DNA from 3 places in the Dyella sp. SG562 genome. Region 1 is predicted to be linked to each of the others. Evidence: predicted binding sites of a transcription regulator. Region 1 holds the regulator's gene; each other region holds the start of a gene.
The links. Region 1 encodes FliA, which starts transcription of late flagellar genes. Its sites were predicted from a motif close to TAAAGTTTNNCNNNCNNNGGCCGATAA; they were not measured.
Positions count from the first base shown of each region.

Region 2: a site for FliA is predicted at 5,898-5,924, ahead of FHW84_RS08060 (HDOD domain-containing protein). Genes of this name have one in related genera too.
Region 3: a site for FliA is predicted at 2,762-2,788, ahead of motA (flagellar motor stator protein MotA). Genes of this name have one in related genera too.

Region 1 is NZ_JAAOYS010000007.1:215,202-225,515, forward strand. It holds gene flhB (flagellar biosynthesis protein FlhB) at 1-143, shown strand, start outside; gene flhA (flagellar biosynthesis protein FlhA) at 165-2,264, shown strand; gene flhF (flagellar biosynthesis protein FlhF) at 2,297-3,646, shown strand; gene FHW84_RS14700 (MinD/ParA family protein) at 3,643-4,605, shown strand; gene FHW84_RS14705 (RNA polymerase sigma factor FliA) at 4,602-5,399, shown strand; gene cheY (chemotaxis response regulator CheY) at 5,448-5,855, shown strand; gene FHW84_RS14715 (protein phosphatase CheZ) at 5,852-6,484, shown strand; gene FHW84_RS14720 (chemotaxis protein CheA) at 6,498-8,450, shown strand; gene FHW84_RS14725 (flagellar motor protein) at 8,452-9,192, shown strand; gene motD (flagellar motor protein MotD) at 9,189-10,229, shown strand; gene FHW84_RS14735 (chemotaxis protein CheW) at 10,266-10,314, shown strand, end outside.
Region 2 is NZ_JAAOYS010000003.1:234,503-244,816, reverse strand. It holds gene FHW84_RS08085 (alpha/beta hydrolase-fold protein) at 1-907, opposite strand, end outside; gene FHW84_RS08080 (serine hydrolase) at 971-2,611, opposite strand; gene FHW84_RS08075 (PD40 domain-containing protein) at 2,708-3,691, opposite strand; gene FHW84_RS08070 (DUF72 domain-containing protein) at 3,846-4,679, shown strand; gene FHW84_RS08065 (LLM class flavin-dependent oxidoreductase) at 4,783-5,781, opposite strand; gene FHW84_RS08060 (HDOD domain-containing protein) at 5,970-7,019, shown strand; gene FHW84_RS08055 (oxidoreductase-like domain-containing protein) at 7,013-7,222, opposite strand; gene FHW84_RS08050 (class I SAM-dependent methyltransferase) at 7,227-7,994, opposite strand; gene FHW84_RS08045 (2'-5' RNA ligase family protein) at 8,075-8,674, opposite strand; gene FHW84_RS08040 (hypothetical protein) at 8,876-9,373, shown strand; gene FHW84_RS08035 (multidrug effflux MFS transporter) at 9,378-10,314, opposite strand, start outside.
Region 3 is NZ_JAAOYS010000002.1:742,311-752,624, reverse strand. It holds gene FHW84_RS06830 (YceI family protein) at 1-15, shown strand, start outside; gene FHW84_RS06825 (N-acetylmuramidase domain-containing protein) at 74-1,342, opposite strand; gene FHW84_RS06820 (outer membrane beta-barrel protein) at 1,574-2,248, shown strand; gene FHW84_RS06815 (hypothetical protein) at 2,352-2,654, opposite strand; gene motA (flagellar motor stator protein MotA) at 2,831-3,700, shown strand; gene motB (flagellar motor protein MotB) at 3,697-4,692, shown strand; gene FHW84_RS06800 (sugar kinase) at 4,753-5,682, opposite strand; gene FHW84_RS06795 (amino acid deaminase) at 5,702-6,952, opposite strand; gene FHW84_RS06790 (D-aminoacylase) at 7,178-8,656, shown strand; gene FHW84_RS06785 (RidA family protein) at 8,690-9,091, shown strand; gene FHW84_RS06780 (gluconate:H+ symporter) at 9,282-10,314, shown strand, end outside.

The DNA.
Region 1 (10,314 bases):
AGATTCCCGCCGCGCTCTACGTCGCCGTGGCGCAGGTGCTGGCCTATGTGTTCCAGCTGCGCCAGGCCGTCGCGCATGGCGACGCGCCGCCCGTGCCTCCTTCGCCGCAGGTCGATCCGGACCTGCTCGGCCCTTACCGCTGATTCTTTCCAGGACACCGCTCCATGGCTGCCGCAAGCGCAAGCGCGTTCGACACCTTCAAGCAGATCACCCGCCGCGGGGCCGGTGCGCCCATCGTGATGCTGGCCGCGCTGGCGATGGTGATGCTGCCGATGCCGCCGTTCCTGCTGGACATGCTGTTCAGCTTCAACATCGCGCTGTCGCTGGTGATCCTGCTGGCGGTGATCTACGTGATGCGGCCGCTGGAATTCGCCGCGTTTCCCACCGTGGTGCTGATGGCCACCCTGCTGCGCCTGGCGCTGAACATCGCCTCCACCCGCGTGGTGCTGCTGCACGGGCATAACGGCCCGGGCGCGGCGGGCAAGGTGATCGAGGCCTTCGGCGAGTTCGTCATCGGCGGCAATTTCGCGGTGGGCCTGGTGGTGTTCGCCATCCTCACCATCATCAACTTCGTGGTGGTGACCAAGGGCGCCACGCGCGTGTCCGAAGTGACCGCGCGCTTCACCCTGGACGCCATGCCCGGCAAGCAGATGGCGATCGACGCCGACCTCAACGCCGGCCTGCTCACTCAGGAACAGGCGCGCGAGCGCCGCCAGGAAGTGCGCGAGGAAGCGGACTTCTACGGCTCGATGGACGGCGCCTCCAAGTTCGTGCGCGGCGACGCCACGGCGGGCATCCTGATCCTGGTGATCAATATCGTCGGCGGCTTCTTCGTCGGCGTGATGCAGCACGGCCTCAGCGCCGGCGACGCGGCCAAGACCTATACCTTGCTCACCATCGGCGACGGCCTGGTCGCGCAGGTGCCGGCGCTGATGCTGTCGATCGCCACCGCGGTGATCGTCACCCGCGTCTCGCGCGCCCAGGACATGGGCAAGCAGGTGCTCGGCCAGGTGTTCGGCCAGCCGCGCGCGCTGGCGGTGGCTGGCGTGGTGCTGGGCGTGATGGGCCTGGTGCCCGGCATGCCGAACATCGCCTTCCTGCTGCTGGGCGCGATCTGCGGCGGCTCCGCGTGGATGATGCTCAAGCGCGAGCGCGAGACGCGCGCCAGGCTGGCCGAGGAAGCCATCGCCGAAGCCGCGCCCGCCGCGGCGCCGGCCGAGCGCCTGGAGCTGGGCTGGGAAGATGTCGCCGGCGTCGATCCGGTAGGCCTGGAAGTGGGTTATCGCCTGATCCCGCTGGTGGACAAGAACCAGGGCGGCGAGCTGATGGGGCGGATCAAGTCGGTGCGCCGCAAGCTGTCGCAGGAGCTGGGCTTCCTGGTGCCGCCGGTGCACATTCGCGACAACCTCGACCTGGGCCCCAACACCTATCGCATCACCCTGATGGGTGTGCCGATGGGCGAGGCCGAGGTGCACAACGAGCGCCTGCTGGCGATCAATCCCGGCCGCGTGCACGGCAGCTTGCAAGGCATCGCCACGCGCGATCCGGCCTTCGGCCTGGAAGCGGTGTGGATCGAATCCGGCCAGCGCGACAACGCGCAGGCGCTGGGCTACACCGTGGTCGACCCCGCCACCGTGGTGGCCACGCATCTGTCGCACATCCTGCAGGGCCACGCGCACGAACTGCTCAGCCACCAGGACGTGCAGCAGCTGCTGGACCGCCTCGCCGCCGCCGCGCCGAAGCTGGTGGAAGACCTGGTGCCCAAGCGCATGTCGCTGGGCGTGGTGGTGAAGGTGCTGCAGAACCTGCTGGCCGAGCGGGTGCCGATCCGCAACATGCGTTCCATCGTCGAATCCTTGGCGGAACACGCGGGCCAGAGTCAGGATCCCGGCGCGCTCACCGCCGCCGTGCGCGTGGCGCTGGGCCGCCAGATCGTGCAGGAGATCGCCGGCCTGGGCACCGAGATCCCGGTCATCACGCTGGCGCCGGAACTGGAGCAGATCCTGCTCGGTTCGCTGGCCAATGGCGGCGTGGCGGGCGCCGCGGTGGAACCGGGCCTGGCCGACCGCCTGCAGAGCGGCGTCGCCGACGCCGCGCGCCGCCAGGAAATGGGCGGCGAACCGGCCGTGCTGCTGGTCGCGCCGCAGCTGCGGCCGTGGCTCGCGCGCTTCACCCGCCACGTGGCACAGAACCTGCACGTACTGGCCTACAACGAGGTGCCCGACAACCGTCGGGTGCGTTTGGTGCAGGCGCTGGGACGCTGATCCGGCGCTGGAACTAGGGATCGAACCGACCGATGAAGATCAAGCGTTTCGTAGCTGCGGACATGCGCCAGGCCATGCGCGAAGTGCGCGAGGAACAAGGCCCCGACGCGGTCATTCTTTCCACGCGCCGTCTCGACGAGGGCGTGGAGATCATTGCCGCCGTCGACTATGACGAGTCCCTGGTGCGCGAGGCCGCGCGCTCGGGCGAACCGTTGCCGACCGAAGTGCGCATCGTGCGCGAGCGCGCGGCGGAACCGCCGGTGCTGCCGCCCAAGCCGCGGCGTGCGCCGGCGCCCGCGCCGGTGGCTCCCGTTGCCGCGCCCGCGCAGCGTGCACCGGTAGCGCCGGTTGCCGCGCCCGTCGCCGCCGCACCGGTCGCCGCGGCAAAACCCGAACCCGCCGCCGCACCCGCCGAACCGGCCCCGCTGCATCCGATGGTGGAGCAGGCCGCGCTCGACACCGCGCGCATGCGCGCCGAGCTGGGCAGCCTGCGCGAACTGCTGGAATCTCAGATGGCTTCGCTCGCATGGAACGACCTGCAGCGCCGCCATCCGCTGCGCGGCCGCGTGCTGCGCGACATGACGCGCATCGGCATCGAGCCGGACGTGGCGCGCCGCCTCGCCGACGAACTGCCCGACCGCCTCAGCGCCGACCAGGCGCGCTATCTGCCGCTGGGCGTGCTCAGCCGCAGCCTCGCCGTCACCGGCTACGACGTCGCCGCCAGCGGCGGCGTGGTGGCCCTGGTCGGACCGACCGGCGTGGGCAAGACCACCACCATCGCCAAGCTCGCCGCGCGCGCCGTGCTGCGCCATGGCGCTTCGCAGGTGGCCCTGGTCAGCACCGACAACTACCGCATCGGCGCCGCCGCGCAGCTGGAGCACTACGGCCGCCTGCTCGGCACCCGCGTGTTTCCCGCGCACGATGCCGAAAGCCTGCGCGAAGTGCTCGACGTGCTGCGCGGCCGCCGCGTGGTGCTGGTCGACACCGCCGGCGTGGCCGGCAGCGATCCGCGCCTGGAGCAGCAGATGCAACTGCTGCGCGCCGCCGGCGAACTGCGCACCTGCCTGGTGCTGGCCGCCAATGCGCAGGCACAGGCGATCGACGACATGGTGCGCGCCTTCCTGCCGCAGCAGCCGCAGGCGTGCATCCTCACCAAGCTCGACGAAGCGCCCAGCCTGGGCGGCGCGCTGTCCGCGCTGATCCGCCACCGGCTGCCGCTGGACTACACCACCGACGGCCAGCGCGTGCCCGAAGACCTCGCCACCGCCGATGCGCGCGTGCTGGTCTGCCGCGCCGCGCAGGTGCTCAAGGGCAATGCGCCGGCGGTGGACGAAGGCTATATGGCCGAGCGCTTCGGCCTGGCCGTGGCGGGTGCACGATGACCACGCTGGCGATGGACCAGGCCTGGGGCCTGAGCAATCTGTTCTCGGCTTTTCATTCTTCCGGCAACGATGACGTGCGCCCGCTCTCCGCAGGCGCGGGCCATTCGCTGCCCGCCGCTCCGCCGCGCCGCTGCCGCGCGATCGCCGTGGCCGGCGGCAAGGGCGGCGTGGGCAAGTCCACCGTGGCGGTGAACCTCGGCATGTCGCTGGCCATGGCCGGGCGCGAGGTGGCGCTGCTGGATGCGGACCTGGGCCTGGCCAACCTGGACGTGCTGCTCGGCCTGCAGCCGTCGCGGCATATCGGCCACCTGCTGGACGGCAGCTGCTCGCTCGGCGAATTGATGCTGCCGGCGCCGCACGGGCTGAAGGTGATCCCGGCCGGCTCCGGCGCGCGCCGCCTGGCCCAGCTGGATACGCGCGAGCACGCCGCGGTGATCCGCGCCTTCGACGAACTGCCCGATCCGCCGGAATTCCTGATCGTGGACACCGCCGCCGGCGTGGCCGACAACGTGGTGATGTTCGCCGCGGCGGCCGACGACGTGGTGCTGGTGGTCTGCGACGAGCCGGCCTCGCTCACCGACGCCTACGCGCTGACCAAGGTGCTCAGCCGCGACTTCTGCGTACGGCGCTTCCACGTGGTGGCCAACATGGTGCGCCACGCCGGCGAGGCGCGGCAGCTGTACGAGAAGCTGGCCCGCGTGTGCGACCGGTTTCTGGACGTGGCGCTGGATTTCATGGGCGCGGTTCCTTACGACGAACACCTGCGCCAGGCCATCCGCCGCCAGGGCGCGGTGGTGGATCTGTGGCCGGCCAGCCGGTCCGCACGGGGATTCAAGCAAATGGCGGGTGCGGTCGATACATGGGGAGAACCCCTGCGCACGGGTCGCGACCGCATCGCCTTTTTTGGAGGGCAGGTCGCCATGGCGCCGGACCCGGTACGCGAGGGGGGTGTGAGATGAGCGTGGCTTCCGAATATCTGCAACTGCAACGCGAAAGCACGGAGGAGATGGTGCGCCGGCACGCTCCGCTGGTGCGCCGTATCGCCTATCACCTGATGGGCCGGCTGCCGCCCAGCGTGGACGTGGACGACCTGGTGCAGGCCGGCATGATCGGCCTGCTGGAAGCGGCGCGGAACTATGCGACCGACCGCATGGCCAGCTTCGAGACCTATGCGGGCATCCGCATCCGCGGCGCCATGCTGGACGAGCTGCGCAAGACCGATTGGACGCCGCGCTCGGTGCACCGCAAGTTGCGCGAAGTGTCGGAGGTGGTGCGCCAGATCGAGAACGAAACGGGCGCCGACGCCACCGACGCCGAGGTCATCCGGCGGCTGGGCATCGACGCGCAGGAGTACCACCAGATCCTGGCCGACGCGGCCAGCGCGCGCCTGCTCAGCCTCTCCGCGCCGGAGGACGACGAGGACGGCGCCGCGCTCGACGTGGCCGACCAGGAAGGCCTGGGGCCGCAGGACCGCTTCGAGCAGGAAGGCATGCGCGGGGCGCTGGTGGAAGCGATCGGCGGGTTGCCGGAGCGCGAGCAGCTGGTGATGTCGCTGTACTACGAGCAGGAACTGAATTTGAAGGAGATCGGCGCCGTGCTCGGCGTGACGGAATCGCGGGTGTGCCAGATCCATGGGCAGGCGCTGATCCGGTTGCGGGCGCGGATGACCGGTTGGCGCGAAGCCGAAGACGCCAAGGGCGCCGGCGGCGGGCGCCGCGGCGGCACGAAGTCCGCGGCCGCGGCGACGCGCTGAGCTCCGAACCACACCCCTCAAACCCCACTAGGACCCCTGGAGCCGACGTTGGACAAGAACATGAAAATCCTCGTGGTGGACGACTTCTCCACCATGCGGCGCATCGTGCGCAACCTGCTGGTGGAGCTGGGCTTCACCAATGCGCTGATCCAGGAAGCCGACGACGGCGTCAATGCCATGGCGGTGCTCAAGCAGCAGTCGTTCGACATGGTGGTGACCGACTGGAACATGCCGAACATGACCGGCATCGACCTGCTGCGCGCGATCCGCGCCGAGCCCGCGCTGAAAGGCCTGCCGGTGCTGATGGTCACCGCCGAGAACAACCGCGACCAGATCATCGCCGCCGCCCAGGCCGGCGTGAACGGTTACATCGTCAAGCCCTTCACCGCGGTCACGCTGAAGGAAAAGCTGGACAAGATCTTCGAGCGGCTCGCCGCGCAAGGAGCAAGCGCATGAGCGCCGTGATGATTACCCCCATGAGCGCGGCGTTGCCGCAGGAAGTGCAGGAGCTGCTGGCCAGCCCCGACGGCGCCGCCTTCGAGATGGCGCTGGACACCATGGTGCGCCAGCGCGAGCAGCACCTGTTCCGCGCGCTGGGCCTCTTGGCCCGCGACCTGCACGAAGCCGTGCGCCGCCTCGGCGGCGAGCTGGCCCAGGAAGGCGTGCCCGGCAGCGTGGCCGACGCGCGCCAGCATCTGCACGACGTGCTGGAGATGAGCGCCAAGGCCGCCCATCGCAGCATCGATTTCGCCGAGCGCATGCGCCCGCAGGCCAGCGCGCTGGAAAGCAGCGCCGATGCCGTGCTGGCCGGCGGTGGCGAAGCGGCGGAGCTGGCGACGCAGGCGCGGCAGTTTGCCGGGCAGTGCCGCGAAGGGCTGTCGGACATGGTGATGGCTCAGTCGTGGCAGGACCTGTCCGGCCAGCGCATCAAGAAAGTGTCCACCTTTATCGGCAGCGTGGAGTCCTCGCTGCTGGAACTGGTGCGCCTCACCGGCGCGCTGGCCGGCGGCGAAGCGCCGGTGGCCGCGGCCAAGGTGAACAGCCAGGACGAGGCGGACCGTCTGCTCAGCGAATTCGGTTTCTGAGCGCGGGGTTCCGATGGATCCGTCACTCGACAGCGAGCTGCGCGACGATTTCCTGGTCGAGGCCGGGGAACTGGTGCAGCGCCTGGGCGAACAGCTGGTGGCGCTGGAGGAGGCGCCGCGCGACGCCGAACTGCTCAATGCGGTGTTCCGCGCCTTCCACACGGTGAAAGGCGGCGCGGGCTTCCTCGGCATCGACCCGATGGTGCAGCTGTGCCATCACGCCGAGGACCTGCTCAACGAAGCGCGCGCCGGCCACGTGCTGATCGATGCGGCGCGGATGGACGCATTGCTGGAAGCGCTGGACCTGGTCAACGCGATGATGGCCGCGCTCGCCGCGTCCGGCGACATGCCGGTGGCGCCCGCGGCGCTGCTGGTGCGGCTGCAGCCGCATGCGGCACGAGCGCCGGCTCCGGCGCCCGCCCCCGTGCCGGCACCCGCGCCGGCGGCGGAAGAGGGCGGCACCATCGACGACAGCGAATTCGAGGCGCTGCTCGACAGTCTCTACGGCATGGGCGGCGCGCCGGGCGCACCGGTGCAGCCGCCGGCGTCCGAGACGATCGACGACGCCGAATTCGAAAACCTGCTGGACAACCTGCACGGCAAGGGCAAGGCGCCCGGCGCGCCGGTGCAGCCGTCGGCCGGCACCATCGACGACAGCGAATTCGAAGCGCTGCTCGACAGCCTGCATGGCAAGGGCGCCGCACCCGGCGCCGCGGCGAAGGCTGCCGCAGCGCCCGCGCCGGCCAAAGCCGCGGCAAAGGCCGCGCCGCCGCCGGAAGCCACCGTGCGCGTGGACACCGGCCGCCTCGATGCGCTGGTCAACCGCGCCGGCGAACTGGTGCTGGTGCGCAATCGATTGCTGAGCCTCGCTGCCAGCAGCGGCGACGAACCGTTCAACACCGCGGCCGGCGAACTCGATCGCGTGGCCGACGAACTGCAGGGCGCCGTGCTCGGCATGCGCATGCAGCCGGTGGGCCGCTTGTTCCAGCGCTTCCCGCGCATCGTGCGCGATCTCGCCCGCCAGCTCGGCAAGGAGATCGAGCTGGTGCTGGAAGGCGAGGACACCGACCTGGACCGCAGCCTGGTCGAGGCGCTGGCCGATCCGCTGATTCACCTGCTGCGCAACGCGGTCGACCACGGCCTGGAAACGCCGGACGTTCGCGAAAGCGCCGGCAAGCCGCGCAAGGGCCGCGTGCGCCTCGCGGCCAGCCAGCGCGGCGAGCGCATCGTGATCGTGGTGGCCGACGACGGCCGCGGCATGGATCCGGACATCCTGCGCCGCAAGGCGGTGGAGAAGGGCGTGATCGACGCGGCGCAGGCCGCGCGCCTGTCCGAGACCGAATGCCTGGAATTGATTTTCCGCCCAGGCTTCAGCACCGCCGCGCAGGTGTCCGACATCTCCGGCCGCGGCGTCGGCATGGACGTGGTCAAGACGCGCGTGGCCGAACTGGGCGGCACCTTGCAGGTGCGCTCGAAGCTGGGGCAGGGCAGCGAGCTTGAGCTGACCGTGCCGCTGACGCTGGCGATCGTGCGCGTGCTGATGGTGCGCGTCGGCGCGCGCCTGTTCGCGATGCCGCTGAGCAACGTGGACGAAGTGTTCGAACTCTCCGCCGGGCAGGACCGCCTGCTCGACGGCAGCCTGATCGCCGCGCACCGCGACCGCGCGCTGCCGCTGGGCGACCTGGCCGCATGGTCGGCGGCCGCGCCGACGGCGGGCCGCCACGTGGTGGTGCTGCATATCGGCCACCAGCGCCTGGGCTGCCTGGTGCACGACGTGCTCGGCCGCGAGGACGTGATGGTCAAGCCGCTGGGCCCGCTGTTCGCCGGCACCGCCGGCGTGGCCGGCGCGACCATCACCGGAGACGGGCGCCTGGCCCTGGTGCTGGACCTGGCGGGCCTGGCCGGCGAAGGCGGTCCGTGGCAGCTGGCGCCGCGGCTATCCCCAACCTTAGAAGCGGTGGTCTGACATGGATCTGGTTAGCATCGTCGGCACGATCCTGGCCTTCGTGGTCGTGATCCTCGGCACCATCCTCAAGGGTTCCAGCGTGGAAGCGCTGTGGAACCCCGCGGCCTTCGTGATCGTCTTTGCCGGCACCATCGCCGCCCTGCTGGTGCAGACCCAGGGCAAGGTGCTCAAGCATGCGATGGGCATGCTGCCGATGATCTACAAGCCGCCCAGGCACGTGCCCAACGATCTGATCAGCCGCGTGATCGGCTGGAGCGAGATCTCGCGCCGCCAGGGCCTGCTCGGCCTGGAGCCGCAGATCGAGTCCGAGCAGGATCCGTTCGTGCGCAAGGGCCTGCAGCTGCTGGTCGACGGCAGCGAGCCGGAAGCGATCCGCGGCGTGCTGGAAGTGGAGCAGGACACGCGCGAGCACGAGGACCTGGCCGGCGCGAAAGTGTTCGAGCAGGCCGGCATCTACTCGCCGACCATGGGCATCATCGGCGCCGTGATGGGCCTGATGGCCGTGATGCAGAACCTGGCCGACCCCAGCAAGCTGGGCCACGGCATCGCCGCGGCTTTCGTCGCCACCATCTACGGCGTGGCGCTGGCCAACCTGCTGATGCTGCCGATGTCCTCGCGCCTGAAGGGCATGATCCACAAGCAGGGCAAGATGCGCGAGATCATCATCGAAGGCCTGGTCTCGATCGCCCGCGGCGACAACCCGCGCCAGATCGAAAGCCGCCTGCAGGGCTACCTCACATGAGGAAGAAGAAGCACGAGGACCACGTCAATCACGAGGCCTGGGCGATCCCCTACGCCGACCTGATGACGCTGCTGCTCGCGTTCTTCGTGGTGATGTACGCGGTGTCGGTGGTGAACGAGGGCAAGTACCGCGTGATGTCCGAGTCGATCATCGAAGCCTTCAACGGCAACAACAAGCAGATCCAGCCGGTACAGACCAACAGCGCGACCGCGCCCGCGCCGGTGCCGGCCAAGCGCTCCACCAGCACCACGCCGCCGTCGCTGCGCCCGCGCCTGGCCGTGGCGCTGCCGAGCCAGTCGCTGCCGCCGCAGATGACCCAGGGCGCGCTGACCACGCGCGAGAATGCGCAGGAAAACCTGCAGAAGATCCAGGACGAAGTGCAGCACGCGCTGCAGCCGCTGATCGACCGGAGCCTGGTGGTGGTGCGCCGCACGCAGAGCTGGCTGGAGATCGAGATCCGCACCGACATCCTGTTCCCCAGCGGCGTGGCGCGGCTGTCGCCCGAGGCGGACACCACGCTGCGCAGCGTGGCCGGCATTCTGTCGCCGTTCCCCAATCCGCTGCGGGTGGAAGGCTATACCGACGACAAGCCGATCAATACCTCGGTCTTTCCGTCGAACTGGGAGCTGTCCGCCGCGCGTGCGGCGAGCGTGGCGCGGCTGTTCGCCGACAATGGCGTGGATCCGAACCGCATCGGCATCATGGGCTGGGGGCAGTACCGCCCCGCCGCGGACAATGCGAACGAAGAAGGCCGCAACCGCAACCGCCGCGTGCTGGTGGTGGTGCTGGGCGACCAGCAGGGTCCGGCGCGCTTCTACAGCGATGCCGATCGCGCGGAGCCGGCGGTGGCGCAGGCCGCGCCGGCGAGCGCGCCGGATGCGCCGGCGCCGGTCATGCACGTTGTTGCGCCACCGGCGGAACATGCCGTGTTGCCGGAAGCGATGCCCGCGGTCGCCGTGCCCGCGGTGCCGACCGGAAGTTTGCCGGTGGCTGCTAAGTTGCGCGCCGTGCAGATTGCGCCTGCCGAGAACGGCTGAGTTGGGCGCCGCCATGACTTATCAAGAGACTTACGCATGAATCAGGACCGCGCTTCCGCGCCGCCCGCCGAACGCGGCTGGCTGA
Region 2 (10,314 bases), on a different contig from region 1:
GCTTTTCCAGCGACGGGATCAGCTCCTCGGTGAGCGCCTTGCCCCAGGGGCCGTTGTTCACCGAGTCGGCGAATTCGTGCGTGCCGGTGGGGCTGGACTCGTCCAGGAACACCCAGATCATCGGCGGCATCTCGCCCTTGGCGGTCGCCGCGTAGCTGTTGGCGATCGGGCCGTACAGGCGGTCGCCGCCGCCGCCGAAGCCGTGCGTGTAGTACACCACCGGATAGCGCTCGGCCTTCTTCGCCTCGTAGTCCGGCGGCAGCAGCACCCAGCCGCGCATATGGATGGGCCGGCCCCAGAACGCCGACAGCGCGGGGCTGACGAAATCGATCGGCTGCGCATGCTCGCGCGCGGCAGCCATCGCATCGCGCATGTCTTTCGAGGCGGACGGCGGCAAGGTCCACGCTTCGCGCGCCGGCAGCGTCCTGCTCAACTGCAGCACGGGCAGCGTCGCCGCCGGCAGATGCACCGGCGTCACCTCGCTGACCACGTCGCCCGCGCCGCGCCCGCTGTAGTTGTAGTTGTGGTTGGCATCGAGCACCGCCTGCACCAGGTAGTCGCCGGCCGGCAGCTTGGCCAGCGGGCCGGGAAAGGCGATGTCGTCGGCATCCAGGCTGACCGTGTCGCCGGGCGCCAGCCGCGCCACTTCGCGCGCGGCCACCAGGGTCTGGTCCGGATGCAGCGGATTGACGTCGACTTCCTCCACCTTGCCGTCCTTCGCCTCGGCCTTGGCCGCCGCGGCGCTGGTGACGAACAGCAGCAGGCGCCCGCCGACCGGCGCGGTCTGCGCGCCGCCGAGCTGCACCTGGACATAGTGATGCGCAACCGGCGCATCGTTGCGGGCCTGCGCGCTGCCGATGAGCGCAAGGCCCAGCAGCGCGGCGGCGACGGGACGGCGAAGCAGCATGGCGTTCTCCCTGAAAACCGGATGGGGAAGACGGCGGCGCAGCCCCTGCGCCGCCGCCGGGGTTCAATCGTCTTTGGCGTTCTTCACCGGCGCCAGGCGCAGGTCCTGGAAGTCGAAGCTGAAATCGGTGAGCGGCGAGATCGGCTCCATGCGCGCCTCGCGGATCGCGCCGTCGGCATCGAGGGTGAAGCTGACGAAGGCGTCGGCATTGAGCGAGCGGTCGTCCCAGCGCACCACGAAGGTGTCGTGCTGCCACGGCGTCATGGTGCCCACCAGCTGTGGCGTCTTGCTGAAGGTCAGGCGCAGCTTGCCGCCTTGCTGCGCGACCACGACGTCGCCGTACCAGCGGTCGCGATAGGTGCCGGCATACCTGGCGACGGCCAGCGAGGGCTTGCCGTTCCTGTCGCGCGCGGCCTCGTGCTTCTTCCAGCTGTCGTCGGCCTTGTCTTCGGACTTCTTCACCGCGGCGGCATACGCGGCGACCCAATCGGTCTTGTCGCGGCCCAGGTACGCATCGAGCACGCGATAGGTGACCGCGTTGAACGCGGCGCCGGATTCCTGGTTGGTCAGCACCACCACGCCGAGCTTCAGCTCCGGCACCAGGGTCAGGCGCGAGACCATGCCCGGCCAGCCGCCGGTGTGCCACACCAGGCGCTGCCCGCGGTAGTCGGTCAGGAACCAGCCCTCGCCGTAGCCGGCGAAGTTCGGCTTGACCGCGGCCAGTTCCGGCACCGGCGGTTCGCCGATGCGCATCGGCGTGAGCATCGACCACATCTGCTTCTGGCTTTCTTCCTTGAACAGGCGCTTGCCGTCCGGCAGCGCGCCGCCGGCCAGCTGCACGTTCATCCACTTGGCCAGGTCGTGCACGCTGGCATAGATGCCGCCGGCGCCGGGGTTGTTGACCCAGGCCATCGGCGGCACCGGCTTCAGGTCCTTGAAATCGAACTTGGCGTGGCCCATGGCCACGTCCATGCCGGGCTTCAGATAGGTCATGTCGACCAGCGACTCGTCCATGCCTACCGGCTTGAACAGGTTGTCGCGCACGAAGTCGGCGTAGCTCTGGCCGGAGGTTTCCTCGATCACCAGCGTGGCCACCGCGAACAGGATGTTGTCGTAGGCGTAGGCGCTGCGGAAGCTGGTGGCCAGCGGCACCTCGCGCAGGCGCTGCACCACTTCCCTGGTGCTGTATTTGGTGGGCGGCCAGTACAGCAGGTCGCCCGCGCCCAAGCCTAAGCCGCTGCGGTGGGCGAGCAGGTCGCGGATGCGCATCTCGCGCGTGACGTACGGGTCGGACATCTGGAACCACGGCAGATGGTCGATCACGCGGTCGTCCATCTTCAGCTTGCCGCGCTCGGCCAGGATCTGCAGCGAGGCGGCGGTAAAAGCCTTGGTGTTGGAGGCGATGGCGAACAGCGTGTGGGCATCCACCGCGCCGGACTTGCCGGCCTCTTTCTCGCCGAAGCCCTGCTCCAGCACCACCTTGCCGTCCTTGACGATAGCCACCGCGATGCCCGGCACCTCGAACTGCTTGCGCGCGCTGTCGACGTAGGCGGTGAAGTCCTGCAATTGCGCGGGCAGCGCCGCGCTGGCGGAGGCGGCCGGCGCGCTATCGGGCAGCGGCGGCTGCGCCCAGACCGGGGAAGCGGCAAAGGCCAGCAGCGCGGCGCAGCAGGCCAGGCGCGGGGACAGGACTCGTCGGGACATCGTCGGCTCCAGCTTGGCGAAAGCGGCCAACTATCGCGGCAAAGCCGCGCCGGCGCCAGCGCGGAAAGTCACAGCCGCCGCGGGGCGCCTGCCAACTCAGTCGTGCGCGGGCTTGCCGCGGCTTTCCAGCCACGGCGCCAGCGACACCGACCAGATGTTTTCGCTGGCGTTGTCCCAGGCCTGCATGCGCGCCAGGTCCTTCTCGGCCTGCTCATGCGAACGCGGATAGCTCACTTTCTCCGCGCGATGGCTGCTGAAGTAGAGCGTGCGGCCGTCCGGCCCCAGGTGCGCGCCCCAGGGGTCGCCGACGTTGACCGCATCGCCCAGGTCGACCGGCGCGCCCCAGCCGCTGCCTTCGCGGAAGGCGATGTACAGGCGGTCGGCCTTGCCCTTCCCCGCGTAATCGGCGTCGAACACGATGAAAGACTCATCGGGCGCGATCGCCGGATCGAGCTTGTGCGCGGCCGCGTCGCCCAGCACCACCAGCTCCGGCGCCTCGTAGGTGCCGTTGCGGTACTGCGTGCGGTACAGGCGGAACTCGTCGTCGTCGCCCGGACGCTGGAAATACACGCTGCCATCGGCGGCAACGCTCGGCGCATAGGTGCGCGTGCTGCTGTTGACCGCATCCGGCAGCCGCACCGGCTCGCCCCAGCCGTCGCCCTTGCGCTCGACGCGCCACAGATGCCCGCCCGCCGCATGCTGCACCTTGCCGTTCGCCATCACGCCATCCAGCGCCTTGCCGCCGGGCGTGTCGGGACGGTTGGAGGTGAACACGATGAAGGAGCCGTCCGGCGCCATCGCCGGATCGTGGTCCAGCCATTGTCCGGAGAACGGTGCGATGCGCGGCTCGGACCAGGCGTGGCCGATCTTGTGCGATTCCAGGATCACCGCGTTCGGCCAGCTGATGCGGTCGAAGAACACGGTGTGGCCGTCCGGCGAGAACGCGGCGGAGTCTTCGTTGGCCGGGCCGGACACCACGCCCGGCGCGAAGATTTCCGGCACGGTGTCGCGTGTATCGGCCACGGCGTTCGCCGCCACGGCAAGACCCAGCGACAGCAGGGCGTAAGCGAACGGTTTCATGGACGGATCCGTCGATGCCGTAACGGCGATGCGCCTGGATACGCTTCGCCCCGGCGCGCGGCGCGTGCCTGAAGTCACGACCGCGGGTTCACGCGCCGCCATGGCATCATCGCCGCCCCGCCACCGCGCCCCGCCAAGCCAGCGACCCGACCCGATGGACGATCTCTTCAGCAGCGCCACGCCCCGCGCCGAACGCATCCGCACCGGCATCGGCGGCTGGAACTACGCACCCTGGCGCAAGAATTTCTACCCGGAAGGACTGGTGCAGCGGCGCGAGCTGGAATACGCCAGCCGGCACCTGCGCGCGATCGAGATCAACGGCACTTACTACGGTGCGCAGAAGGCCGAGACCTACGGCCGCTGGGCGGCGGAGACGCCGGAAGGCTTCGTGTTTTCCTTGAAAGCGCCGCGCTATGTCACGGAGGGCAAGCGCCTGGCGGCCACCGGCAAAGGCATCGACAGTTTCGTGCACGGCGGCCTGGCCGAAATGGGCGACCGGCTGGGGCCGATCCTGTGGCAGCTGCCGCCGTCGCGCGCGTTCGACGCGGACGACATCGCCGCGTTTCTCGACCTGCTGCCGCGCCAGTTGAACGGCAAGCCGCTGCGCCACGTGCTGGAGGTGCGGCATCGCAGTTTTCTCAGCGATGCGTATGTGGCGCTGGCGCGTGAGCGGCGTATTCCCACCGTGTACACCGACTCGCCGGAGTATCCGAATATCGCCGACCTGACCGGAGACTTCGCTTATGCGCGGTTGATGCGCAGTGCGGATGGCGAGGCGACGGGTTATCCGGCGGCAGCGCTGGACGAGTGGGCGGATCGTGCGCAGCGTTGGGCGCGTGGCGAGGATTGCGAAGAGCTGCCGCATTTCGCGGCGCCGCTGGCGAAGGCGGAGCCGCGCGATGTGTTCGTTTATTTCATCAGTGCGGCGAAGCATCTGAATCCGGCGGCGGCGATGGCGCTGCAGAAACGCGTCGACCGCACGGCGTAGGTTGGGGTGAGCCGCAGGCAAACCCCAACAATGCGGTGCGTTTGGATGTTGCGATGTTGGGGTTCGCCTGCGGCTCACCCCAACCTACGCCGGCTTGATCCGCCTAGGCCGCGGCGGTGAGTTCTTCGCGGATCGCCGCCACCATCTCGTACGACCTGCGGCGCAGCGCATGCTCGAACACATTCGCCGTGATCATCAGCTCATCCGGCTGGTGACGCCCGATAAACGCGAGCAAGCCCTCCCGCACCGAACGCGCATCGCCCACCACCGAACAGGCCAGCGCGCGCTCCACGCCGAACTTCTCGGTCGGCGTCCAGTAGCTCTCGATGTCGTCGATCGGTGGCGGAATCAGCCCCGGCATGCCGCGGCGCAGATTGATGAAGCTCTGCTGCTGGGTGGTGAACAGCTTGCGCGCCTGCGCATCGCTTTCGGCCGCGATCACGTTGATGCCGAGCATCGCGTGCGGCCGCGCCAAGTGTTCCGACGGGCGGAAATCGCGGCGATACAACGCCAGTGCCTCGTCCATCGCATCCGGCGCGAAGTGCGAAGCGAATGCATACGGCAGGCCCAGCGCCGCGGCCAGGCGCGCGCCGAACAGGCTGGAGCCGAGGATCCACACCGGCACGTCGATACCCGCGCCGGGCACCGCGCGCACCGGCTGGCCGGCCTGCGCCGGCTGGAAATACCTCAGCAGCTCCTGCACGTCTTCGGGGAACGCATCGGCGCTCTCGTAATAGCGGCGCAGCGCGCGTGCCGTCGGCTGGTCGGTGCCGGGCGCGCGGCCCAGGCCCAGGTCGATGCGGCCGGGATACAGCGAAGCCAGCGTGCCGAACTGCTCGGCCACCTGCAGCGGCGCGTGGTTGGGCAGCATGATGCCGCCGGCGCCGACGCGGATGCTCGAGGTGCCGCCGGCGATATGGCCGATCAGCACCGAAGTGGCGGCGCTGGCGATGCCGGGCATGTTGTGGTGCTCGGCCAGCCAGTAACGCCGGTAGCCCAGGCGCTCGGCCAGGCGGGCCAGGTCCAGACTGTTGGCGAAGGCCTGCGCCGGCGTGCTGCCCTGGGTGACCGGCGCCAGATCGAGTACGGAAAACGGAATCATGGAGTGTCCTCGCGGCGAAGCTCCCGATCTGGGGGCGGACCGGGGCATTGCCAGCCTCCCCGGTACAGAAAATGTCGACCGGCCTGCAGAGCCGGCGACGCGGGCGGCCCATGCTCTACAGCTTCGATCCGGGCAGCCGATAACCCGGCGGGGAGACCGCGTCCGCGGCAGCAGGGGAGAACCACACGATGTACTGGCTAAGGCGCTTCTTCGCCCCCTCGCCCCTGCCCGCCGTACAGCCGCTGGCGCGCGCGCAGTTCCAGCGCCCGGCCAGGGCGCCGGCCGCTCCGCTGGCAGCGCCTGCGCCCGCCCCCGCGCCGGAATTGGCCGCGCTGGCCGAACGCTTCCAGCGCTTCATGCTCGGCCTGCCCGACGCGCGCCAGGGCGCCAACCCGAACGAGGCCGCCCTGCTGCGGCGCCTGCAGATCGTGGCCGAGCGCTTCGACGTGCGCAGCCTGCCGCGCCTGCCCGCGGTGCTGCCGCAGCTGCTGCTGGCATTGAAGAACGACGACGTGGCCGGCGCCGAGCTGGCGCGCCTGGTCGGGCGCGATCCGATGCTGGTCGGCGAAGTGATGCGGGTCAGCCGCAGCATCTACTACCGCACCCTGCATTCGATCCAGAGCCTGCAGCACGCGGTGGTGCTGCTGGGCCAGGACGGGCTGCGCCGCGTGGCGACCCAGCACATGATGAAACCGATCCTGCAGGCCAGCGCCGGCGTGCACGGCCTGGTGGCGGGACAGCGGCTGTGGGATCACGCCGAACGCTGCGCGCATGCCAGCGCGTTTCTCGGCAAGTTCGCCGGCTGCGATCCATTCGAGGCTTACCTGGCCGGCATCGTGTGCAATACCGGCACCGGTGCGGTGATCCATCTGCTGAGCATGGAAGAGATTGCCGCGCCCGAGACGCTGAGCCCCGCCTTCCTCGAAGGCTGCGCCCAGCTGGGCGCGAGCCTGACCTTGCGCGCCGCGCGCCACTGGGAACTGCCGGACGCGGTGATCCAGGCGCTGTCCGAACATGCGCAGGAACAGGCGCCGGAAACGCTGTCTCCGCTCGGCAAGACGTTGCACGTGGCGCACTATCTGTCGATGGCGCAGCTGCTGCGCGATCATCGCGCGCTCGACGCCATGCCCGATCTCAGCGAAGCCTGGCCGGCGCGCTTCGCACCGGCGCAGGTCGCGCGCTGCCAGCAGGATCTGCAGCACCAGTTCGATTCGGTGCCGCGCGAAAAAGGCTACTGATCCTTGGGCGCTTCCGGATGGCGTTCCAGCCATTCCGCCAGCGCCGCCTTGTAGCGGTCCAGCGCCGCTTCGTACAGATCGTAGATGCAGGGCACGCAGCCCTCGCCGCAGCAGTCGAGCGCGTCGGGTTCGATGGGCCTTACCGGCCGTGGATCGCCGGGAGGCGCGGAGCCTCCCGGCGCTTGTTCTTCAGAGCCGCTCAAGCGCTCAACCCGGCTTGCGGAACCGGTACGCGAACTGATCGGTATGCCCGCGTATGGCCTTGTCGAAGACCTTGATGTCGTGCGGATCGGCGGGATTGCGCAGCACGTTGCTTTCGCCGTCGAACACGAAGCCCGCCGCTTCCACCTGCTTCTTGACGATGGCCGGATCGATGCGGTGCAAGGTGTCGGTGTCGCGCATGCCGGAGCCGGCTTCGGCCACGTGGTCGACGATCACGAACAGGCCGCCGGGCTTGAGCGCATCGAACACCTGCTTGTTGAGCACGGCCGGATCGATCTTGCCCATGAACTTGTCCGGGTAGTCGTGGTAGTTCTGCGAGGTGAACACCATGTCGACCGGCTTGGGCACGCTGAACTGGTTGCCCGGCTGCAGCAGCACGCTGACATTCTTGTAGTGCGGCTGCGCGGCGAGCGCGTTGGAGGCCTTTACGTCGGAATCGGCTTCCTGCGCATACTCGTTGGGCCACACGTCGTAGACATGTCCGCCGTCGCCGACGGCGGCGCTGAACAAGCGGGTGAAGTAGCCGCCGCCGGGAATCAGGTCGACCACGCTTTGGCCGGGCTTCACTTCGGCGAAGGCCAGCAGCTCGCCGCCCTTGCGGCGCGCGTCGTTGGCGGCGTCCGCCTTGCGCGCCGGGTCGGCGACCGCGGCGGCGACGTTGGCGGGCATGGCGCCGGCGGGTTTCGGCGGCTGTGCCGCGGCGGCCAGCGGCAGGGCGAGGACGATCAACGCTGCGAGAACGGTCGTGCGCATGACGGGACTCCGCGGTGGGTTGGGAGCGGCATTGTGCGCCTAAACCGCGGGCCGGGAGCCAGGACCTTCGGCACCTCCGCTCAGGCCAGCGGCCAGCTGTGCAGCAGCCGGTAATCGCCCTGCCCGACCACGCTGTGCACCAGCGCCAGCTGCTGCACGCGCCAGGCCAGCGGCCCCACCGGAAGCTCCGGCAGCAGGCCGCCGCGGCTGTAGCCCAGGGTGACGTGCGGGGTGAACGTGCGCGACAGATGCGCGCCCTGGCCGGCGCGGATCAGGCCTTCGCGCAGCTGGCTCCACAGCTGCAGCAGCGGCGCGGGCACCTCGCGCGAACGCAGGATGCAGGGCGGTTCGCGGCCGTGGAAGCTGGCCGCGTAGTCCAGCGTCCATTCGAAGGCACCGGCCTGCAGCGCATCGCCGGCGCGGGTGGCGGCCTGCACGATGTCGTCGCGCAGCATCGGATGGTCGCCCAGGAAATGCACGGTGGCGTGGTAGCGCGCCGGCGACACCCAGCGCAGGCGCAGGCCGGGCTGGCCGGCTTTCAGCATGTCGGCGACGCCGGCGAAAGCGGCGCGCGTGGCCTCGTCCGGCAGCAGGGCGAAGAACAGGCGGTGGGTCTGCGCGGGCTCGGCCTGGCCGCCCAGCAGGTCCAGCTGGGGCGAGTCAAAGACGTTCGGTGTCATGGCGGCATCCGCTGTGCATCGGCGCGCACCTTAGCGCAAGCCATGCGGCGCCGGGGGCGCCACGCGGCGATAACAAGCAGCGCACGCCCTGCTTACTCAAGCAGGCCAACAATACGCGGCAGGAAGCCACGCCTCGCGCGGCGGCCCGGACGACCGCACCGCGCGGGGCTCACCGCGCCGGTTCGCCGGCGGGAGGTCGCCATGAAGACCCGCTGCGTATTCAGCACGCCCGATGTGGACGCGGCGCGCGCCGCGATGCGCGCCGCGCTCGACGCCGGTATCGACGACAGCGACATCTGCTTCGTCGCCCGCGACGATATCGAGCTGGCCAGGATCCCCGATCACCGCATGACCGGCCGCACCGACTTCGTGCCCTCGGCGATCCGCGGCGTGGCCTGCGGCGGCGGTTCCGGCCTGCTGCTGGGCCTGCTGGCGGCCGCCGTGCCGCCGCTGGGCGTGCCCCTGGCGGGCGCCGGCTTCGCGGCGGTGGCCGGTGCCGCGGTGGGCTGCTGGACCGGCGCGCTGATCGGCAGCGAGGTGCCGGACGTGATCCATCGCCGCTTCCGCGACGAGATCGCCTCCGGCCGCATCCTGGTGGTGCTCGATGCGCGCAAGGACAAGCTCGAACTGGCCGAACCGGCGGTGGCGCGGACCGGCGCCACCCTGCTGCCGTTCCACGCCCACACCGTGCTGACTTGATCGTTTAGTCCGCCGACGCTTCCGCCACCGGTGCGGGCCGGTGGCGCAGCGTGCGCTGCGCCAGCACCAGCGCGATCACCGAGCAGGCCGCGATGCCGGCGAGCATCGGCCGCGCCGTGCCATCCAGGAAACGCCCGACGACGCCGATCACCACGGCGCCCGTGCCGAACTGGATGGTGCCGAGCAGGGCCGAGGCGGTGCCGGCGATCTTGCCGTGCTCTTCCAACGCCAGCACGGCGGAGCTGGGCATCACCAGGCCGAGGAAGCCATAGCCGACGAACAGCAGGGCCATCAGCACGCCCAGGTTGTCGATACCGGCGAGATTGAGCAGCAGCAGCGCCACCATCACCACGCTGTAGCCCACCACCGCGGTGCGCACCAGCCGCGGCAGGCCGTAGCGCTTGCCCAGGCCGCCGGTGAACTGCGCCGCGCCGATGAACGCCACCGCATTGACCGAGAACGCCAGGCCGTACAGGGTGGGCGACAGGCCGTAGTGGTCGATCAGCACGAAGGACGAATTGGCCAGATAAGCGAAGAAGCTCGCCACGCCGAACGAGCAGATGAACACCAGGCCCAGGTAGTGCGGATCGCGCAGCAGGGTGCCGTAGGCCGACAGCGCGCTGCGCACGTTGCTCGCCACGCGCGCTTCGCGCGGCCGGGTTTCCTTCAGCGCGGTCGCCGCCAGCACCAGGCCGAACACGGCGGCGACGGCTACCGTCCAGAAGATGCCGCGCCAGCTGGCCAGGCGGATCACCAGGCTGCCGGTGAGCGGGGCCAGGATCGGCGACACGCTGAACACCAGCATCAGCAGCGACATCAGCTGCGCGGCGTCGTGGCCGGTGTGCATGTCGCGCACGATCGCGCGCGGGATCACCATGCCGGCGCAGGCGCCCAGGCCCTGCACGAAGCGGAACGCGATGAGCGTGTGGATGTCCGGCGCC
Region 3 (10,314 bases), on a different contig from region 1:
GCGGCGAAGAAGTAATCAGTGCATGCGAGGCAGCCGGCACGGCTGGCTGCCTCCATCGGCCTTGGCGTTCTATTTACGGCGCGGCAACGGGACCCGTAGCGGCCGGCGCACCCGTCGGCTGCATGCCGGCGGTAATGGTGTCGAACGCGTCCGCATAGCTCTTTACGTGGTCGCCGTAGCCGGCAATGCCGCCGTTATAGGCCTTGGCGAAGGCGTCGTAATCGCCGTCGTTGAGGTCTTTCTTCATCGACGCGTTGGCGCCGATAAAATCGGTCATCGAGGCGAACTGGTTGTAGGCGCTGTCCTTCAGCGACTGGTACATCGCGTCCGCGCTGGCGTAACCCACGGTGGCATGGTTGAAACCCATCACCTGGCCGGGCCCCATCGAGATGGAGGACGCGGCGGCCTCCGGGTTCATGCCATAGGCGTAATTGAATGCCGACCAGTTGATGTCCTGGTCCTTGGCGGTACCGGTCGGATGCAGCGCATGCCAATCGTCCGGATCGCCCGTGGCATTGAACTTCTGTCCTTTGTAGCCCAGCCCCTTCGCCTGGTTGTACTGGAAGTGCAGATCGAATTCCGGCTGCAGGGAAGGATCGATCGCCTGGTCGAACTTGTGCGCTTCGAAGCGGATGGTCATGCGCGCATGGGGGTCGATCGCGCCACCCGTTTCCTGCGTGATGATGCCGAGCACGTCCTTGACCTTGATGCCGGCCTCGTCCGCCAGGCCTTCGATGGCGGCGCCGTACTTGTTATAGGTCTGCGCCACGGTGAGCTGCACGCCCGTGAGCTTGGAGGTATCGATCAGGCCGAGCCTGCCCGGACCGGATTCGATCGACGGCGGCGCGGTGAGCATGCTCTGCAAGGCCAGCGCCGTGAGATTGGCCTGGCGCAGGTCGGTGGCTTTGACGTCGTAGTCCTTGGCGATCGATTCGATCGTCTCGCCCGGCATCACCGTGTGTTCCATCACCATGCGCGGATTGGCGGCCGGGACGGTAAGGCTGACGCCGGCCCATGGCTGCACGTCCTTGACCGCGTCCTGCAGCTCGGGCACCGACGAGGTGAAATCGAAGCTGCCGCCCGCCGGCTGCAGCAGATCCGGGTTGGCGGCGCGGATGGCATTGGCGTCCACGTTGTAGCGCGCAGCCAGTGCGTCGACCGTTTCGCCAGGCGCCACCGTGTGGCTGAAGTCAAGGCCCACTGTCGCCGCGGGAATGCTCAGCGTAGTGCCCGCGACGGCATCCGCCTGCGGCGTGCCGCCATGGGGATTCGCTGCTTGATCGCCGAGCGATGGCGCGTTGTTCTGCGAGTCGCTGCCGCCTACGCCGCTGGTCGAAGTCATCGGAGTCGCTCCTTGCCGGGGGCTATGCGCGATGGAGCCGAATGTAGGACTAATCCCCGGGGGTTATTACTAGGGTGTTCCCTAGTTCTGCGTTACCGGAAGCGTGACGCGATTTTTCGGAGAGGCTCCGCCGAAGCAACGCCGGACCAACACCCATCTCTGGATAATTCGAGTAGGGCGCATGACAGCCTCTTCTATACGTTGCCCGCACTTTTAACAGCGAGGTAACGCATGACGAAGTGCATCATTGCCGGCTTGCTGCTGACCGCAACGGTTGCGGCCACGGCCGCCCCTCAGGAGCAGGGGCTTTACGGAACCATCAAGCTGTTCGACTCCGATCGGCAACTCTCGGACATGACCCTCACCAGCCCACGCGTCACCCATCGCACACAGCATCCGAAGTCGGCGCACTCACTCAATGGCTCCCTGGGCCTGGGCTATCAATACCAGTCGCCCTTCCGCACCGAGCTGGAATACAGCTTGCCTTCGGACGCGCGCCATGTCGGACGCTGGGCGCCATTCACCGCCAATGACAACGTGCTGCATACCCGCACGCAACGGCTCATGCTCAACGGCTACGCGAGCTGGCCGCTGACGCGAAACCTGTCGCTCTACGGCATGCTCGGTGCGGGTGTGGCGGTGACGACGGCGTCCGGCTGGCAGACCCGCCCGGAGCGGGCGTTCGAACCGCACCGGAATGTGCGCGCCGCTTACGCCGTGGGCGCCGGTGCGGATCTACGCATCGCGGCAGGCATGCACCTGGAACTCGGCTATCGACAGGTCGATCTGGGGCGCATTTCGACGAACCCGAATCTGTTCGACAACCGCGCCCACGCCCGCGACGAACAGCTGAAGGGACATCTGCGCGAACACAACGTCTATCTGGGTTTCCGCAAGAGGCTTTGATCCTTGCGCGCGGGGCATGGATGCCTCCGCCGCCACGCGGGCGGGGAAATGGAGGCATCCATGCCTCCCTCGCTTCCCCGTCCTTCCCCCTGGCTTTGTCCGGTCAATCGGTTTTCCACATCGAGGGATCGATCATGAAGGACGTCCCGGGCTGCAGCCGCATCCTCTTCAGCGTGTCCACCAGGCGATCGCGCGCACGCAACTGCCTGTCTCCATCCATCGGGTCCCACGAGGAACCGATATCGCTGTCCAACGTCTGCAGCTTCAGCGCCACCGGAGGTCCCAGCTCGGCAATGGTCATGCCGCGCTCCCGCACGATGCCGGGTCCGCGCCCCACCTTGTCGATCCAACCCATAAGAGCACTGGCCTGATACAGCGCCTGGTCGTAACTCAGCTTGTCAGCCATGAATCCCCCCTGTGCGATTGGAATGGGCGGAGTCTAGGGGGCCATGGACGGGAGCGATTGACCGCCCGTCTCATTCTTCCAGCACGCATATCACGGCGCCGGTCGGCTCAATTTTTTTACCCCCGCGCCGATAAGACCCGGACACGGAGCAAGAGGCTCCGTCCCCCGGAGCGAATATGCTGGTCCTGATCGGCGCCGTCGTGGTGCTTGGATGCGTGCTTGGCGGTTTTCTGTTGTCGCATGGGCAGATGCTTGCGCTGTGGCAGCCGTATGAGTTGCTGATCATCGGCGGTGGTGCGCTGGGTGCGTTTCTGTCGGCCAATCCGTCCAAGGTGGTGAAGGCGGCGGCGCGCGATGCGCTGGGGCTGCTGAAGGGGCCGAAGTATCGCAAGCAGGATTATGTGGATCTGCTGGCGATGCTCTACGACCTGTTCAGCCTGATGCGCAAGGAAGGACTGCTCAGCCTGGAGCAGCACGTGGAGGACCCGCAGTCCAGCCCGCTGTTCTCGGCTTATCCGCGGCTGCTGCGCGAGCATCACCTGATCGAATTCACCACCGACTGCCTGCGGCTGATGGTGGGTGGCAGCATGAATCCGCATGAGCTGGAGCAGTTGCTGGAGGTGGAGCTCGAAGCGCACCACCAGGAGGCGGTGGCGCCCGCGCTGGCGGTGACCAAGCTGGCCGACGCCCTGCCGGGCTTCGGCATCGTGGCGGCGGTGCTCGGCATCGTCACCACCATGTCCCAGCTCGATGGCGATACCTCGCGCATCGGCATGCATATCGCCGGCGCGCTGGTCGGCACCTTTCTCGGCATCCTGCTGTGCTACGGCTTTGTCGGTCCGCTCGGCGCGGCGATGGAGAACCGGGTGCAGGAGGACGGCAAGGCCTTCGAGTGCGTGAAGATCGCCCTGCTGGCCAATCTGCGCGGCTATAACCCCAAGGTAGCCGTGGAGTTCGCGCGCAAGTCGCTTTCCACCAACACCCGCCCGGGCTTCCAGGACCTGGAGGATCACCTCAAGGCGCCGCGCGCCAAGGCCACGGCATGAGCGAGCAGGGCCAGCTGCCGCCCATCGTGGTGCGGCGGGTGAAGCGGCGCGGCCATGGCGGCCATCATGGCGGCGCCTGGAAGGTGGCTTACGCCGACTTCGTCACGGCGATGATGGCGTTCTTCCTGGTGATGTGGCTGATCGGCGCCGGCACGCGCGAGCAGCGCGCGGCGATTTCCGAGTATTTCAAGAATCCCAACATGACGCAGGGAACCGCCACCATGGCGCCACCGGGACAAACCGGGCCGGGCGGCGCCAGCACGAGCATGATCAAGCTCGGTGGCGCGAAAGATCTGGCGCGCGCTCCCGGCGGCAAAGCCCAAGGCGGCATCGCGGCCAGCGTGGACCCGAAGGAGATCGAGAAAGAAGCGCGGCGGCAGGAACGCGCGCGGCTGGAAGACCTGATGCAGCAATTGCAGGCGGCGATCCAGAACAGCCAGGCCCTGGCCCCGTTCAAGGACCAGCTGCTGCTGGACATCACGCCCGAAGGCCTGCGCATCCAGATCGTCGACAAGCAGAACCGCCCCATGTTCGACATCGGCAGCGCCCAGCTGCGGCCGTACACCATGACGATTCTTGAGGAACTGGCAGGTTTCATCGACCGCGTGCCGAACCGGATCAGCCTGTCCGGGCATACGGACGACGCGCCGTACAACAGCGATCATCGCTACAGCAATTGGGAACTGTCGGCCGACCGCGCCAACGCCGCACGCCGCGCCCTGCTCGCCGGAGGCCTGACCGAAGACAAGATCGCCCGCGTCGTAGGCCTGGCCGCCTCAGTGCCGTTCGACCGCAGCAATCCGGCCGACCCGGTCAACCGGCGCATCAGCATCATCGTGATGAACAGGCAGGCGGAGGCGTCGTCGCTGTTGCAGGAGACCGGGCCGGCGGTGGCCGCCACGGCCGGCGCGACCCTGCCCGATGCCGCGCCTGTCGTGCCGGCTTCGCCGGCGGTGGCGATCCTGACGGTTCATCCGCGACCGGCGCGGTGACCCGCGCCCCTCGCGCTGGATGACGCCGATGGCGCGATGCTTATCGGGCCCGGCCTGCGCTCATGAAGCGCAGGCGTATTTCTCCAGCGCCCCGTACACCGCCGCGGCATGCGGAATGGAAGCGACGGCGCCGTAGCCGGTGGTCGACAGTGCCGCGGCCACGTTGGCATAGCGCGCCGCTGCCACGGCATCGTCGCCTGCCACCAGCCGCGCGACGAAGGCGCCGCCGAAGCAATCGCCCGCGCCGGTGGCATCGACCGCCTCCACTGCGTACGCCGGCACCAGGGTGCGTTGATGCAGCGTGGCGACGTAGCAACCCTGCGCGCCCATCTTCAGCGCGATCAGCTCGACGCCGTAGCCCAGCAGCGTGTCGACGATGAAGTCGCGGTCGTCGCAATCCAGCAAGGCGGTGACGTCGTCCCAGCTCGGCAGGCACACCTCGCACATCCGCAGCGCTTCGCGCATGACGGCGCGGGCCCGCGCCAGCGGCCACAGGCGCAACCGCAGGTTGGTGTCGAACGAGACCATGACGCCGGCCGCGCGCGCCTCTTCCATCGCGGCCAGGCCGGCATCGCAGGCGCTCTGGCTGATCGCCAGGCTGATGCCCGACAGGTGCAGCGCGCGCGCCGAGGCGATGGCCCGGCGCGGCAGCCGGTCCGGCGCATAGCGGCTGGCGGCGGAACCGGCGCGCAGGTAGTCGAAATGGTGTCCCGACGCATCGTGCGACACGAAGTACACGCCGGTCGGCGCCTGTTCGTCCGTCAGTACATGGGTGTGCTCGACCTGCTCCGCTTCCCATAGCTGGCGCAGGCCATCGCCGAAGCGGTCTTCGCCGACGGCGCCGATATAGCCCGCCTCGGCGCCTTGGCGCGCGGCGGCGATGCAGAAGTTGGAGGTGTCGCCGCCGTAGCCGAGCTGCCATGCGGCGCTGTCCGGACGGGTCTGGTTGAATTCGGCGAGCGGCTCGCCGAAGGCCAGGATCTGCGTCATTGCTGTTCGTCCTGCCGTCTCAGAAATAGGTCTGCACGATGTCGACCACCTGGCCGGCATCGTCGATCACGGGAATCTGCCGCCACTTGTCGAAGGTCAGGCAGGGATGGGAGATGTCGAAGGCGAGCATGTCGCCGACGCGAAGATCGTCGCCGGCGGCGATCTTCAGATAGGCGTGCTGGTCCATCATGCCGGTGATCGCCCAGTGCTCCGGCACGGCCGCGGGGGCGGAGCTGCCGGGCCGGAAGTGCGCGGCCGGCAGCGGGAAACCCGCGTCGAAGGCGGCATCGCGCTTGCCCAGCGCCACGATGGCCAGCTCCGGTTCCGGCACGGATTGCACGTAGGCCCACACCTGCAGGGCGGGCAGCAGGCTGGACTGCATGCGTCGCGCGATGGGATTGCTCGCCTGGATGCGCGTCTGCGCGGCGCGGTAGGCACCGACATCGTGCGTGAGATAACAGCCCGGGCGCAGCACCACATCGAGCGGCACACCGATATCGGCTTTGGAAAATTCTTCGGCCACCACGTCGTACCAGGCCGACCCGGCACCGCTCAGCACCGCCGGCGCGCGTTCCAGGCGGCCCGCCCGCGCCAGGGCATGCACGGCCTCGACCGCACGCTGCAGAAAGGCGCGGATCACTGCCTCGTCTTTCAGCACGCCCTCGTAGACTTCCACACCGGCCAGCTTGACCGTGCCCTGCGCCTGCGCCAGCGCTTCGAGCACCGCCTGCCATTGCGCCTCGTCGCGCACGCCGGTGCGGCCACCCTGCACGCCGAGCTCGATCAGCACCTGGACGCGCTGCCCGGCCGCGCCGAAGAACGCCGCCAGCTGCCGCACCTGTTCGACGCTGTCGACCAGGCAGAAGAACTCGAACGACGCATCGGCCAGCAGCTCGGCGACGATCGCCATATTGCGCCGCCCCACCAGCTGGTTGGCCATCAGCACGCGCCGCACGCCATGCGCATACGCCGCGCGCACCTGCTGCGCCGTCGCCAGCGTGATGCCCCAGGCGCCGGCGTCGAGCTGGCGCGCGAACAGGCGCGGCGCCATGGTGGTCTTGCCGTGCGGCGCGAGCTGCACGCCGTATTCGGCGGCGAAGCGCTGCATCCATGCCAGGTTGTGCTCGAGCCGCGGCTGCGACAGCACGGCCGCGGGCAGGCTGAGGTCTTCCCCGAACAGATTCCAGCCGCGCGCGGCGATCTCTTCCGGCGCACAGGGCGCGTCGAGCCCGCCGATGCCTTTGTCGAGCGGATGGACGGTGGCGGCCATGAGGCCGCTCGGCGACTTTCGGTCGGGCATAGGGAATTGTCCTAAATACCGGGGGATGTCACGGAAAAAATTGATCATAGGCGAACGGTCATCGATCTTGAACGCACGCGAACGCCGACGCCATCGCACCGATCCAATTTTCAGAATTAACCGTCAGATCTTTCCATCACCACCAGCAGCTACCGACGCACCAGCCTAGATATTTCCTACCGACCGAGGATCGCCATGCAGCACTTTCACACTCTTATCCGCCGCGTCCGCATCGTCGATGGCAGCGGCGCCGACATGGACGACACCTTGTTCGACGTCGCCATCGAAGACGGCCGCATCGCCGAGATCGGCCACGCGCTGGTCAGCCGCTGGCGCGGCATCGATGAAATCGACGGCGCTGGCCTGACGCTCGCTCCCGGCTTCATCGACGTGCACACGCACGACGACCTGCAGCTGATCCGCGAGCCGCAGATGCTGCCCAAGCTGTCGCAGGGCGTGACCACTGTGGTAGTCGGCAACTGCGGCATCAGCGCCGCGCCCGTCGCCCTGGGCGGCGAGCCGCCGGACCCGATGAACCTGCTCGGTCCGGCGCAGGCGTTTGCCTATCCCACCTTCGCCGCCTACGTCGAAGCCATCGGGCGCGCGCAGCCGGCGGTGAACGTGGCGGCCCTGGTCGGCCATACCTCGCTGCGCCAGAACCATATGGACCGGCTGGACCGCTGCGCCACGCCGGCGGAGATCGATGCCATGCGCGGCCAGCTGCGCGAGGCGCTGGCGCATGGCGCGCTGGGCCTGTCCACCGGACTGGCCTACGGCAATGCGTTTGCCGCCACCACCGAGGAGGTGATGGCGCTGGCCGAGCCGCTGGCGGCGGCCGGCGCCATCTACGCGACGCATCTGCGCACCGAGTTCACCGGCATCCTCGGCGCCATCGACGAAGCCTGCCGGATCGGCCGGCAGGCGCGGGCGCCGGTGGTGATTTCGCATCTGAAATGCGCCGGCGCCGCCAACTGGGGCCGCGCGGGCGAGGTACTGGACGCCATCGAGGCGGCGCAGCGCGATCATGCGGTCGGCTGCGATGCCTATCCCTATATCGCCAGCTCGTCCACGCTCGACCTGAAGCAGGTCACCGATGACATCGAGATCGACGTCACCGCATCGGTGCCGCATCCGGAAATGGCCGGGCGCACGCTCAGGCAGATCGCCGAACTCTGGGGCATGGATCTGATGGAGACCGCGCGCCGCCTGCAACCGGCCAATGCCGTCTATCACAACATGTCCGATGCGGACGTCTCGGACATCCTGGCGCATCCCGCCACCACCATCGGTTCCGACGGCCTGCCGCACGACGTGCATCCGCATCCGCGCCTGTGGGGCGCGTTTCCGCGCGTGCTGGGCTACTACAGCCGCGAACGCGGCCTGTTCGGCCTGGCCACCGCCGTGCGCAAGATGACCGGGCAGTCGGCGGAGCGCTTCGGCCTGGCCGGGCGCGGCTTCGTCCGCCCGGGTTATTGGGCCGACCTGGTGCTGTTCGACCCCGCCACCGTGCGCGACACGGCCACCTTCGACCAGCCGCGGCAGCAGGCGGCCGGGATCGAGGCCGTATGGGTGAACGGCGTGCTGTCCTATCGCCAGGGCCGCGCCCTGCCGCAGCGCGCGGGGCGTTACCTTCCCCGGCAGGCGGCGGCGCATGCCGCCGCGGCTACCGCCTGATTTCCATCCACTCCAACATCCGAGGACTCAAGCATGACCGATCCCATCGTTCGATTCGGCGTCGAAGGCGGCTCCGGCACCGGCGGCCAGCATCTGCCCTTCGCGCGCGCCGCGGGTGCCGACGGCTGGCTGTTCGTCTCCGGGCAGACGCCGATGGTGGACGGCGAGGTGATCCACGGCGGCATCATCGAGCAATCGCACCAGACCATCCGCAACCTGATCGCCATTCTCGAAGAAGCCGGCTACGGCACCGAGCACGTCGTGCGCTGCGGCGTGTGGCTGGACGATCCACGCGACTTTCCTTCGTTCAACCGCGTGTTCAAGCAGTACTTCGGCGCGCACCCGCCGGCGCGCGCCTGCGTGGTGTCGAGCATGGTGGTGGACTGCAAGGTCGAGGTCGACTGCGTGGCCTACAAGAAACCGACGGCGGCGTAATCAGCCCATGGAATCTCAGCGGTCGCGCCCGAGATTTCAGGCCTTCGGGTAAGAGCTTTCGCATCATTGCGATGCGTAGCTATAGGAGTCTGCTGAAAACAACGCGGACAAAGGCGATTGCCAACCGACAGGAGCGTTTTGTCAGGCATCTTGAGCCGGTGTCCCGTATCCATCGCGCACCGGTGAGGCAATGAACCCCATACAAACCAACTTTCTGTTGCAAGGCGATGCCTTGCTGCTGGCGGCAACCGTGGCCGTGGGCGTCCTGATCTATCTGATCGCGGCGCTCAAGCTCAATCCCTTCGTCGCCCTGCTGGCCGTATCGCTCGGCTTGGGTGCAGCGGTCGGCATGCCGATGAAGGGCATCGTCAAGGCGTTCGAGACCGGCGCCGGCAATACGCTGGGCCATATCGCGCTGCTGATCGCGCTGGGCACCATGCTCGGCAAGATGATGGCCGAGTCCGGCGGCACCGAACGCATCGCGCATACGCTGATCGCCGCGTTCGGCGAGCGGCGCGCGCACTGGGCCATGATGTTCGTGGCCTTTATCGTCGGCCTGCCGGTGTTCTTCGACGTCGGCTTCGTGCTGCTGATACCGGTGGCCTTCCATATCGCCCGGCGCGCCGGCCTGCCGCTGCTGCTGATCGGCCTGTCGATGGCGGCCGGCCTTTCGGTGGTCCATGGGCTGGTGCCGCCGCATCCGGCGGCCCTGCTGGCGGTCACCGCGTACAAGGCCGACATCGGCAAGACCATCCTCTACGCGGTGCTGGTGGGCCTGCCCGCGGCGATCATCGCCGGGCCTTTGTACGCCCGCTGGATCACGCGCTACGTCGTCGTCGAGGGCGACAATCCGCTGGAGAAGGAATTCGTCGAGATGGACGGGGCGCGCGAGCTGCCGAGCTTCGGCATCGCGCTGGCCACGCTGCTGCTGCCGGTGCTGCTGATGCTGGTCGGCACCTGGGCCGACCTGCTGACCTCGCCGGGCGGCGCGGCCAACCAGTTGCTGGCCTTCCTCGGCAATCCGGTGGTGGCCCTGCTGGTCGCGGTGCTGCTGAGCTTCTACACCTTCGGCAAGCGCCGTGGCTTCAGCCGCGAGACCATCCTCGGTTTCACCAACGACTGCCTCGCGCCGACGGCCACCGTCATCCTGGTGGTGGGCGCGGGCGGCGGCTTCGGCCGCATCCTGCTGGATTCGGGCGTTTCCCACGCCATCATCGCCGCGA